One region of the Pseudomonas sp. AC136 genome, then DNA from elsewhere that is predicted to be linked to it. Evidence: predicted binding sites of a transcription regulator. Region 1 holds the regulator's gene; each other region holds the start of a gene.
What was found. Region 1 encodes sigma-54, which starts transcription at its own class of promoters, with help from an activator protein. Its sites were predicted from a motif close to ANTGGCATNNANNTTGCTNT; they were not measured.

Region 2: a site for sigma-54 is predicted at 1,012-1,031, ahead of ACZZZU_RS21205 (flagellar basal body rod protein FlgF). Genes of this name have one in related genera too.
Region 3: a site for sigma-54 is predicted at 1,002-1,021, ahead of glnA (glutamate--ammonia ligase). Genes of this name have one in related genera too.
Region 4: a site for sigma-54 is predicted at 1,377-1,396, ahead of ACZZZU_RS04280 (CmpA/NrtA family ABC transporter substrate-binding protein). Genes of this name have one in related genera too.

The regions. Positions count from the first base shown of each region.
Region 1 covers NZ_OZ409865.1:2,188,172-2,190,314, reverse strand. Annotated here, with positions in the region: gene hpf (ribosome hibernation-promoting factor, HPF/YfiA family) at 1-64, opposite strand, end outside; gene ACZZZU_RS09920 (RNA polymerase factor sigma-54) at 190-1,701, opposite strand; gene lptB (LPS export ABC transporter ATP-binding protein) at 1,861-2,143, opposite strand, start outside.
Region 2 covers NZ_OZ409865.1:4,735,103-4,737,245, reverse strand. Annotated here, with positions in the region: gene flgG (flagellar basal-body rod protein FlgG) at 1-163, opposite strand, end outside; gene ACZZZU_RS21205 (flagellar basal body rod protein FlgF) at 210-950, opposite strand; gene flgE (flagellar hook protein FlgE) at 1,146-2,143, opposite strand, start outside.
Region 3 covers NZ_OZ409865.1:3,812,475-3,814,617, reverse strand. Annotated here, with positions in the region: gene thiI (tRNA uracil 4-sulfurtransferase ThiI) at 1-786, opposite strand, end outside; gene glnA (glutamate--ammonia ligase) at 1,118-2,143, shown strand, end outside.
Region 4 covers NZ_OZ409865.1:982,280-984,422, reverse strand. Annotated here, with positions in the region: gene ACZZZU_RS04285 (ANTAR domain-containing protein) at 1-40, opposite strand, end outside; gene ACZZZU_RS04280 (CmpA/NrtA family ABC transporter substrate-binding protein) at 56-1,261, opposite strand; gene ACZZZU_RS04275 (molybdopterin-dependent oxidoreductase) at 1,556-2,143, opposite strand, start outside.

The DNA.
Region 1 (2,143 bases):
CGTCGATGTAGTCGCGTAGGGCGTCGGTCACATCCAGCTGATGTCCACTGATGTTGACTTGCATACCGCTTTCTCCTTATTGCCGTGTGTAAGAGACAAGCTAACGGGCTTGTCGCCGGAACACTTTGGCCTTGGATCAGTGTAGCCGTCTTGCCAGAGCGAGGTTCGCAGGCGAACCGGGTCAGGCGTTTACATCAGTCGCTTACGTTCACTGGAAGGCGCTATCCCGAGGGATTCGCGGTATTTGGCGACTGTGCGACGGGCTACCTGAATGCCCTGTGCCTCCAGTAAACCAGCGATCTTGCTGTCACTCAACGGCTTTTTCGCATTTTCCGCCGCAACCAGTTTTTTGATGATTGCGCGTATCGCCGTTGACGAGCATTCGCCGCCTTCGGAGGTGCTGACGTGGCTGGAGAAGAAGTACTTCAGCTCGTAAATGCCACGCGGGGTGTGCATGAATTTTTGCGTCGTCACGCGCGAGATCGTTGATTCGTGCATGCCCACTGCTTCGGCGATGTCATGCAGAACCAGCGGTTTCATGGCTTCGTCGCCGTAGTCGAGGAAGCCGCGCTGGTGCTCGACGATCTGGCTGGCCACTTTCATCAGTGTTTCGTTGCGGCTTTGCAGACTTTTGATAAACCAACGCGCCTCTTGCAGCTGATTGCGCATAAAGGTGTTGTCGGCGCTGGAGTCGGCGCGGCGAACGAAGCCGGCGTATTGCGGATTGACCCGCAGCTTGGGCATGGCTTCCTGATTCAGCTCCACCAGCCAGCGATCGTTGTGCTTGCGCACGATCACGTCGGGCACCACGTACTCCGGCTCGCTCGGTTCAATTTGCGAACCCGGGCGCGGGTTAAGGCTTTGAATCAGTTCGATGACCTGACGCAGCTCGTCTTCCTTGAGCTTCATGCGGCGCATCAATTGGCTGTAATCGCGGTTGCCGAGCAGGTCGAGGTAATCGCCGGCCAAGCGCTGCGCTTCGGGCAGCCATGGGGTTTTTGTTGGCAACTGACGCAGTTGCAGCAACAGGCATTCGCGCAGGTCGCGGGCGCCAATGCCGGAGGGTTCGAATTGCTGGATGCGGTGCAGCACGGCTTCGACTTCGTCCAGTTCGATATCCAGTTCCGGATCGAACGCCTCCAGCACTTCTTCGAGGGTTTCTTCCAGGTAGCCCTGGTCGTTGATGCAGTCGATCAGGGTGACGGCAATCAGGCGGTCCTTGTCGGACATCGGCGCCAGGTTGAGCTGCCAGAGCATATGGCTTTGCAAGCTTTCGCCAGCCGAGGTGCGGGTGGTGAAATCCCACTCGTCATCGTCGTTGGAGGGCAGGCTGCTGGCGCTGGTTTGGTAGATGTCTTCCCACGCCGTGTCGACGGGAAGCTCATTGGGAATGCGTTCGCCCCATTCGCCGTCTTCCAGGTTGTCGACGGTAGGTGCCGAGGTTTCCTGGTAGCTGGTGTCTTGGTAGGACTCTTCGTTGTTCGGCGCGGGCGGCGCGCTTTCGGCGCCATCGGCCAGCGGATCGCTGTTATCGAAGTCCTCGCCTTCTTCCTGGCGTTCGAGCATGGGATTGGACTCCAGCGCCTCCTGAATCTCTTGTTGAAGATCCAGCGTGGACAGTTGGAGTAAGCGGATGGCTTGTTGCAGCTGCGGTGTCATCGTCAGCTGCTGGCCCATTTTTAGGACGAGCGATGGTTTCATGGAGGGGGCTTAAGACCTTATTCGCCGGCGCATACGCGCTTCCACAACGAGGGCGCCGAAGCGCCACCAGGAAGCAAATTATATGCCTAAGTCTGAGGCGTTTGCCTAGTCCTCAATCGAAGTCTGTAGTGCGCATCTGATTGCGGCTACAGAATGCTCTTAGAGGCGGAATTCGTGACCCAGGTAAACCTCTTTCACCAACTGGTTGGCGAGGATGGTTTCAGCGTCGCCTTCGGCAATCAATTGGCCGTCGTTGACGATGTACGCGGTCTCGCAGATATCCAGGGTTTCACGCACGTTGTGGTCAGTAATCAGCACGCCAATGCCTTTGGCTTTGAGGTGATGAATGATCTGCTTGATATCGCCGACCGAGATGGGGTCTACGCCTGCGAAGGGTTCATCGAGCAGGATGAATTTCGGCGCAGTGGCCAGGGCACGGGCG
Region 2 (2,143 bases), 2.5 Mb from region 1:
GGGCGCCGGGTTGACGGCGGATCTGGTAGAGCAAGTCCTGGAATTCCGCGCGGTCGCGCTTGAAGCCCGTGGTGGACACGTTCGCCAGGTTGTTGGAAATGGTCGTCAGGTTCATGTCCTGGGCGGACAAACCGGTTTTACTGACCCACAGAGCCGGAAGCATGTTGATTCTCCTCGGACGCCGGTTTCACGGCGCCGTGTACTGATGGTTAGCTAAGTTGCAAAACACGCGCCAGGGACGTGGCGTCGTCTTCGGCCGTTCGCATCATCTTCACTTGCAGTTCGAACTGGCGGGACAGCGAGAGGATCGAGGTCATCTCTTCCACCGCGTTGACGTTGCTGGTCTCGACAAAACCGGACGTCAGCTTCACGGTGTTGTCGGCCAGCGGCGGCGTGGTGCCTTTGAAATGGATCATGCCGTCCACGCCCTTTTCCATTTGCTTGAGGTCGGGGTTGACCAGCTTGATGCGGTCCACCTCGGCCAGCACATTCGGCGCTTCGCCAAGGGCGCGAATGGAGATGGTGCCGTCTTCGCCGATCTCTACTTTCTGTTCCGGTGGCACGGCAATCGGTCCGCCGTTGCCCAATACCGGCAAGCCGCTGCCGGTGCGCAGTTGGCCAAGGGCGTCGATTTTCAGGCTGGCGGTGCGCACGTAGGCTTCGCTGCCATCGGGCGCTTGCACGGCCACCCACCCCTGGCCGCTGACGGCCACATCCATCGGGTTGCCGGTGTCTTGCAAAGTGCCGGGGGTGAAGTCGGTGCCGGGGCGTTCGCTCATGGCGTACACGCGCGACGGAAAGCTGTCGCCGAACACCTGCATGGAGCGGGCTTGTTCGAAGTCGCGGCGGAAACCGTTGGTGGAGATGTTCGCCAGGTTGTTGGCATGGGCGCGCTGGGCCAGGGTGTTCTGGCTTGCCCCTGTCATGGCGACGTACAGCATTTTATCCATGGTGATTTCTCCGAGATTGGGCCAGCCAAACGTTGACGGCCTGCGGCTCTATGCAAGCTACAAAGCAGGCATCGTGCCAATCTCTAAAAAATTCTTTACACCGTTGATAAAAAAGGAATTTCTAAAATAACAAAGGGCTTCCAGAGAAGCCCTTTGCAGGTGTGCGGCGACGGTTTGCCGCCAGCGGCAACCGTGTTAACGCAGGTTGATGATGGTTTGCGTCACGGCGTTTTCGGTCTCGATGGTCTTGGCGTTGGCCTGGTAGTTACGCTGCGCCACGATCAGGTCGACCAGTTCGGTGGAAATGTCGACGTTGGACGACTCCAACGCACCGGCAGTCAACGAACCCAACGTGCCGGCACGCGGCGTACCGACCACCGGCTCGCCCGAATCCGCCGACTGAACCCACTGGGTTTTGCCGACTGGGGTCAGGCCTTGCACGTTGGCGAAGTTGGCCAGAATCACTTGGCCTTGAATCTTCGACTGGCCGTTGGTGTAACGGGCGAACACCTGGCCGGTGTCGTCAATTTCCAGCCCCGACAGCTGGCCGGTGGTGTAACCGTCCTGGGTGACCTTGTTCACCGCAAAGGTGCTGGACACTTGCGAAGAACCACGGATATCCAGGGTCACGGTTGGCGAAGCTGCCGCACCGTTGGCCGACCACACCGGCGGCGTGCCGCCGTCAGACTGGGCCGGTACCCAGCCGTTAATGCTGAGTTTGTTGTCGGCGAAAGTCAGGCCTGCCGTGGTGGGCGTCACGGTTGCCAGTTGGCCCGCGCCGTCGAAGGTCAGCGTGGCGCTCAGCGGCGCGGTGCTGGCAGGCGTCGCCGGCGTGGTGGTGGCCGGGGTCTGCGGATTGCGACCGTCGATCAGTACGTTCATGGTCCAGTTGTTGGCCACCGGTGGCGCCGCGCCTGGGTCAGCGTTGTTGATGAAGTACTGGGTCATGACGTGGGCGTTGCCCTGGGCGTCGTAAATGTTCACCGAAGTGGACGAGGTGTAGCTGGTGGGGTCCGAGGGGTCGAACGGCGTGGTGGTCGGCGCCTTGCTCGAGGAGTTCAGGTTGAAGCTCTGAGTGATGGCGGTGGTCGCACGCGGCGCCTGGTTGGCGGTTTGAATGCTCAGGTTGCCGACGATGCCGTTCTGCAGCTGGCCGTTGGCGTCTACCGAGTAGCCCTGCAGGTTGTAGCCGT
Region 3 (2,143 bases), 1.6 Mb from region 1:
CATGTGGGCGTTGTCGACCTTGCCGAGAATTTCGCCGAGCACTTCTTCAAACGGCACGCTGATAAACAACACGCGGTGCGAACTGGCGTATTGGCTCCACAGATAGTGGGCCACTTCCATCACGCCCAGCTCGTGGGCACGGCCGCCAAGGTTGAAGAAACAGAAGTGGCTGATCATGCCGCGACGAATCATTTGATACGCGGCCACGGTGGAGTCGAAGCCGCCGGACATCAGCACCAGCGTCTGCTCGATGGCGCCAAGCGGGTAGCCGCCCAGGCCTTCGTGCTGGCTGTGGATGATATAGAGAAGCTGATTGCGGATTTCCATACGCACCAACAGCTCGGGATCTTTCAGCGAGATACCGGCAGCGCCGCACTGACGACGCAATTGGCTGCCGACATAACGCTCGACGTCCATCGAACTGAAGCTGTGCTTGCCGGCGCGCTTGCAGCGCACGGCGAATACTTTGCCGGCTAGCTGATCGCCGAAGTGGGCTTTGCATTTTTCGACCATGTCGTCGAAATCGCCCAGCGGGTATTCGTTCACTTCCAGGAACTGACCGATGCCGGAGATGCGCCCGAGGCGCTGTTTCAGCTCGGCCAGAACTCTGGGCTCGGTGAGACTGGTCTCGACGTCAATGTTGTCCCACACGCCGTCCACCACCAGATTCGGATCCAGGTCACGCATCACCGCACGAATATTCTTCGTGAGCTGGCGGATGAAGCGCGTACGCACCGGCCGGCTTTTTATGGTGATCTCGGGGAAGACTTTGACGATAAGTTTCATGAAAACAGCGCGCGCGAGCCTGGCCTAAATTAAGGGGCGCGGATTATAGCGGAAATTGCTCAAGGTTTAACCAGGCAATGCGTAGAAAGATCCGGCGCGCACCAAAATGCATCACTGCATTTACTGAGAGAATCATTTTGGTGCGTTGCGCCTCGTTCTTTTCACGCGCAGCCCCCGCAGCGCCTGACTTTCGAGCAACAAACCCACTTCGGGGCACTGGCATGCAATTTGCTCCCTTGTGAGGCAGGTTGCCCTGGCGGACTATGCCGCCCGGCTTCACCGTTTTATTTGGGGCTAAAAAATCACAACGCCCCACCATCTGGAGGACACCATGTCGAAGGCGCTTCAACTAATCAAAGATCACGACGTGAAGTGGGTTGACCTGCGCTTCACCGATACCAAAGGCAAGCAGCACCACGTGACCATGCCGGCCCGTGACGCCCTTGACGACGAATTCTTCGAAGTCGGCAAAATGTTCGACGGTTCCTCGATCCATGGCTGGAAAGGCATCGAAGCCTCCGACATGATCCTGCTGCCAGTAGACAGCACTGCCGTTCTCGACCCGTTCACCGAAGAGCCGACCCTGATTCTGGTCTGCAACATCATCGAACCGTCGACCATGCAAGGCTACGACCGTGACCCGCGCTCCATCGCTGCTCGCGCTGAGGAATACCTCAAGTCGACCGGCATTGGCGACACCGTATTCGTAGGCCCGGAGCCTGAGTTCTTCGTATTCGACGAAGTTAAATTCAAGTCCGACATTTCCGGCTCGATGTTCAAAATCATCTCTGAACAAGCGTCCTGGAACACCGACAGCGATTTCGAAACCGGCAACAAAGGCCACCGCCCAGGCGTCAAAGGCGGCTACTTCCCGGTTCCTCCAGTCGACCACGACCACGAAATCCGTACTGCCATGTGTAATGCCATGGAAGAAATGGGCCTGGTCATCGAAGTTCACCACCACGAAGTGGCGACTGCCGGCCAGAACGAAATCGGCGTGAAGTTCAACACCCTGGTTGCCAAGGCTGACGAAGTTCAAACCCTGAAGTACTGCGTACACAACGTGGCCGATGCCTACGGCAAAACCGCGACCTTCATGCCTAAGCCTCTGTACGGCGACAACGGCTCGGGTATGCACGTACACATGTCCATCTCCAAAGATGGCAAGAACACCTTCTCCGGCGAAGGCTATGCCGGCCTGTCCGACACCGCTCTGTACTTCATCGGCGGCATCATCAAGCACGGTAAGGCTCTGAACGGCTTCACCAACCCGTCGACCAACTCGTACAAGCGTCTGGTCCCAGGTTTCGAAGCTCCGGTAATGCTGGCCTACTCGGCTCGCAACCGTTCCGCCTCC
Region 4 (2,143 bases), 1.2 Mb from region 1:
CTTTCTTGGATGTGTCGTTGATCAGCAGAATTCGCAACATGGCTGGCGGCTCCGCTTACTGAGCGCTAAGGGCATGCAGGGCAAAGCTGCGGGCGTAGGCGGCGGGGTCGCTGCCGTCCCACACGCCGCCGTCGAGCAACTGACTGCTGCGCATGGGCGAGGCCGGTACGGTGATTTCCAGACTGCCGGCCGCTCGGCTGTAGAGTTCAAGCTGCTGCACCTGTTGCGCCACGGCTAAGTAGTCCGGGTCTTCGCGCAGCAGGCCCCAGCGGCGGAACTGGGTCATAAACCACATGCCGTCCGACAGGTACGGGAAGTTCGCCGCACCGTTGGCGTGGAAGCGCAGGGCGTGGTCGTCGTGCCAGCTGGCGCCCAGGCCGTCGCTGTAACGGCCGAGCAGGCGCGGTTCGATGCTCGTGACCGGCGCGTCGAGAAACTCGCTGGCGCTGAGCAATTGCGCGGTGCTGCGGCGGTTTTCCGGGCTTTCTTCGATAAAGCGGCTGGCCTCCAGCACGGCCATTACCAACGCGCGCGCGGTGTTGGGGTATTGCTCGACAAACGCGCGGGTGCTGGCCAGCACTTTTTCCGGGTGGTCCGGCCAGATCGCCTGGCTGGTGGTCACGGTAAAACCTTGTTCCTGGGCAATGGCGTGCGCGCCCCAGGGTTCGCCCACGCAGAACCCATCGATACGCCCGGCTTGCAAGTGCGCGAGCATTTGCGGCGGCGGTACCACCACGCTGTTTACATCTTGCAGCGGATGAATGCCCTGGCTCGCCAGCCAGTAGTACAACCACATGGCGTGGGTGCCGGTGGGGAAGGTTTGCGCGAAGGTCAGTTTTGAGCCGCTTTGGTGCGCGCGCGCATTCAGTGCACTGGCAGTGGTCACGCCGGCTTCTTTCAGCGGTTGCGAGAGGTTGATGCTCTGGCCGTTCTGGTTCAGGCCCATGAGCACCGCCATGTCGGTAGCCGGCGCACCGCTGATGCCCAATTGCAGGGCGTAGACCATGCCGTACAGGCTGTGCGCCGCGTCGAGTTCGCCGCACAGCAGCTTGTCGCTGAGGCCGGCCCACGAGCTTTGGCGCTTGAGGTTGAGCGTTAATCCATAGGGCTGCGCGAAGCCTTGCGTGGCGGCGACGACCACCGAGGCGCAATCGCTGAGCGGCATAAAGCCCAGGTTCAGCACGTTCTTTTCCGGCGCATCGCTGCCGGCCACCCAGGCGAGGGCGTGAAGGGCATCGAGGGGATTGCTTGAATTGCTCATGGCGCTGTTCCCGTATTGCAAAAAAAAGCGCCGTAGCGTCCGGCCTGGAGGGCCAGTTGCGCACGACGCCGTTGTCATGACTGGGGTTGGCCTGATGGTGGCCTTTGAGAATGGGAGAGCAAAGGGTGTGCCGGATATCGTGGATAGCCTTGAGATTCTGGATCCCGGATCGCCGGACCGCCGCCTGCGCGGGGATGACGGTGAACACTGTGGGAGCGGCTTTAGCCGCGATTGGCCGGGCCTGCAAATCAACAGCATCGCGGCTAAAGCCGCTCCCACAGGTGATATGTGCCGCTAGTACACATCCCGCAAATACCGCCGATCCTTGCTCATCCCACTCACATACAACGTAGCCGCCCCAGCGGTCATTTTGCCGTGCACCTGCACAATCTTTTTCAGCGCGGCGTCCACGTCCTTGGCCATGCGGCTGGCGTCCCCGCACACGCACACGTAGGCGCCTTGTTGCAGCCATTGCCAGATGGCGGCGCCTTCTTCGAGCATGCGTTGCTGCACGTAGATCTTCTCGGCCTGGTCGCGCGAGAACGCGGTGTCCAGGCGCGTGAGCAAGCCGCTGCGTTGCCAGGTGCGCAGTTCGTCGTGGTAGTAGAAGTCGCCCACGGCGCGCTGTTCGCCGAAGAACAGCCAGTTTTTTCCGTTGCCGCCTTGGGCCTGACGTTCCTGCAAAAAGGCGCGGAACGGGGCGATGCCGGTGCCGGGGCCGATCATGATCAGCGGCGTGGCCGGGTCTTGCGGCGGGCGGAAGTGGGTGGAGCGTTGCAGGAAGATGCGCACGCCGGTGTTGGCGGCGCGGTCGGCGAGAAAGGTCGAGCACACGCCGCCACGGGCCTGGCCTTGATGCTGGTAACGCACCACGGCGACGGT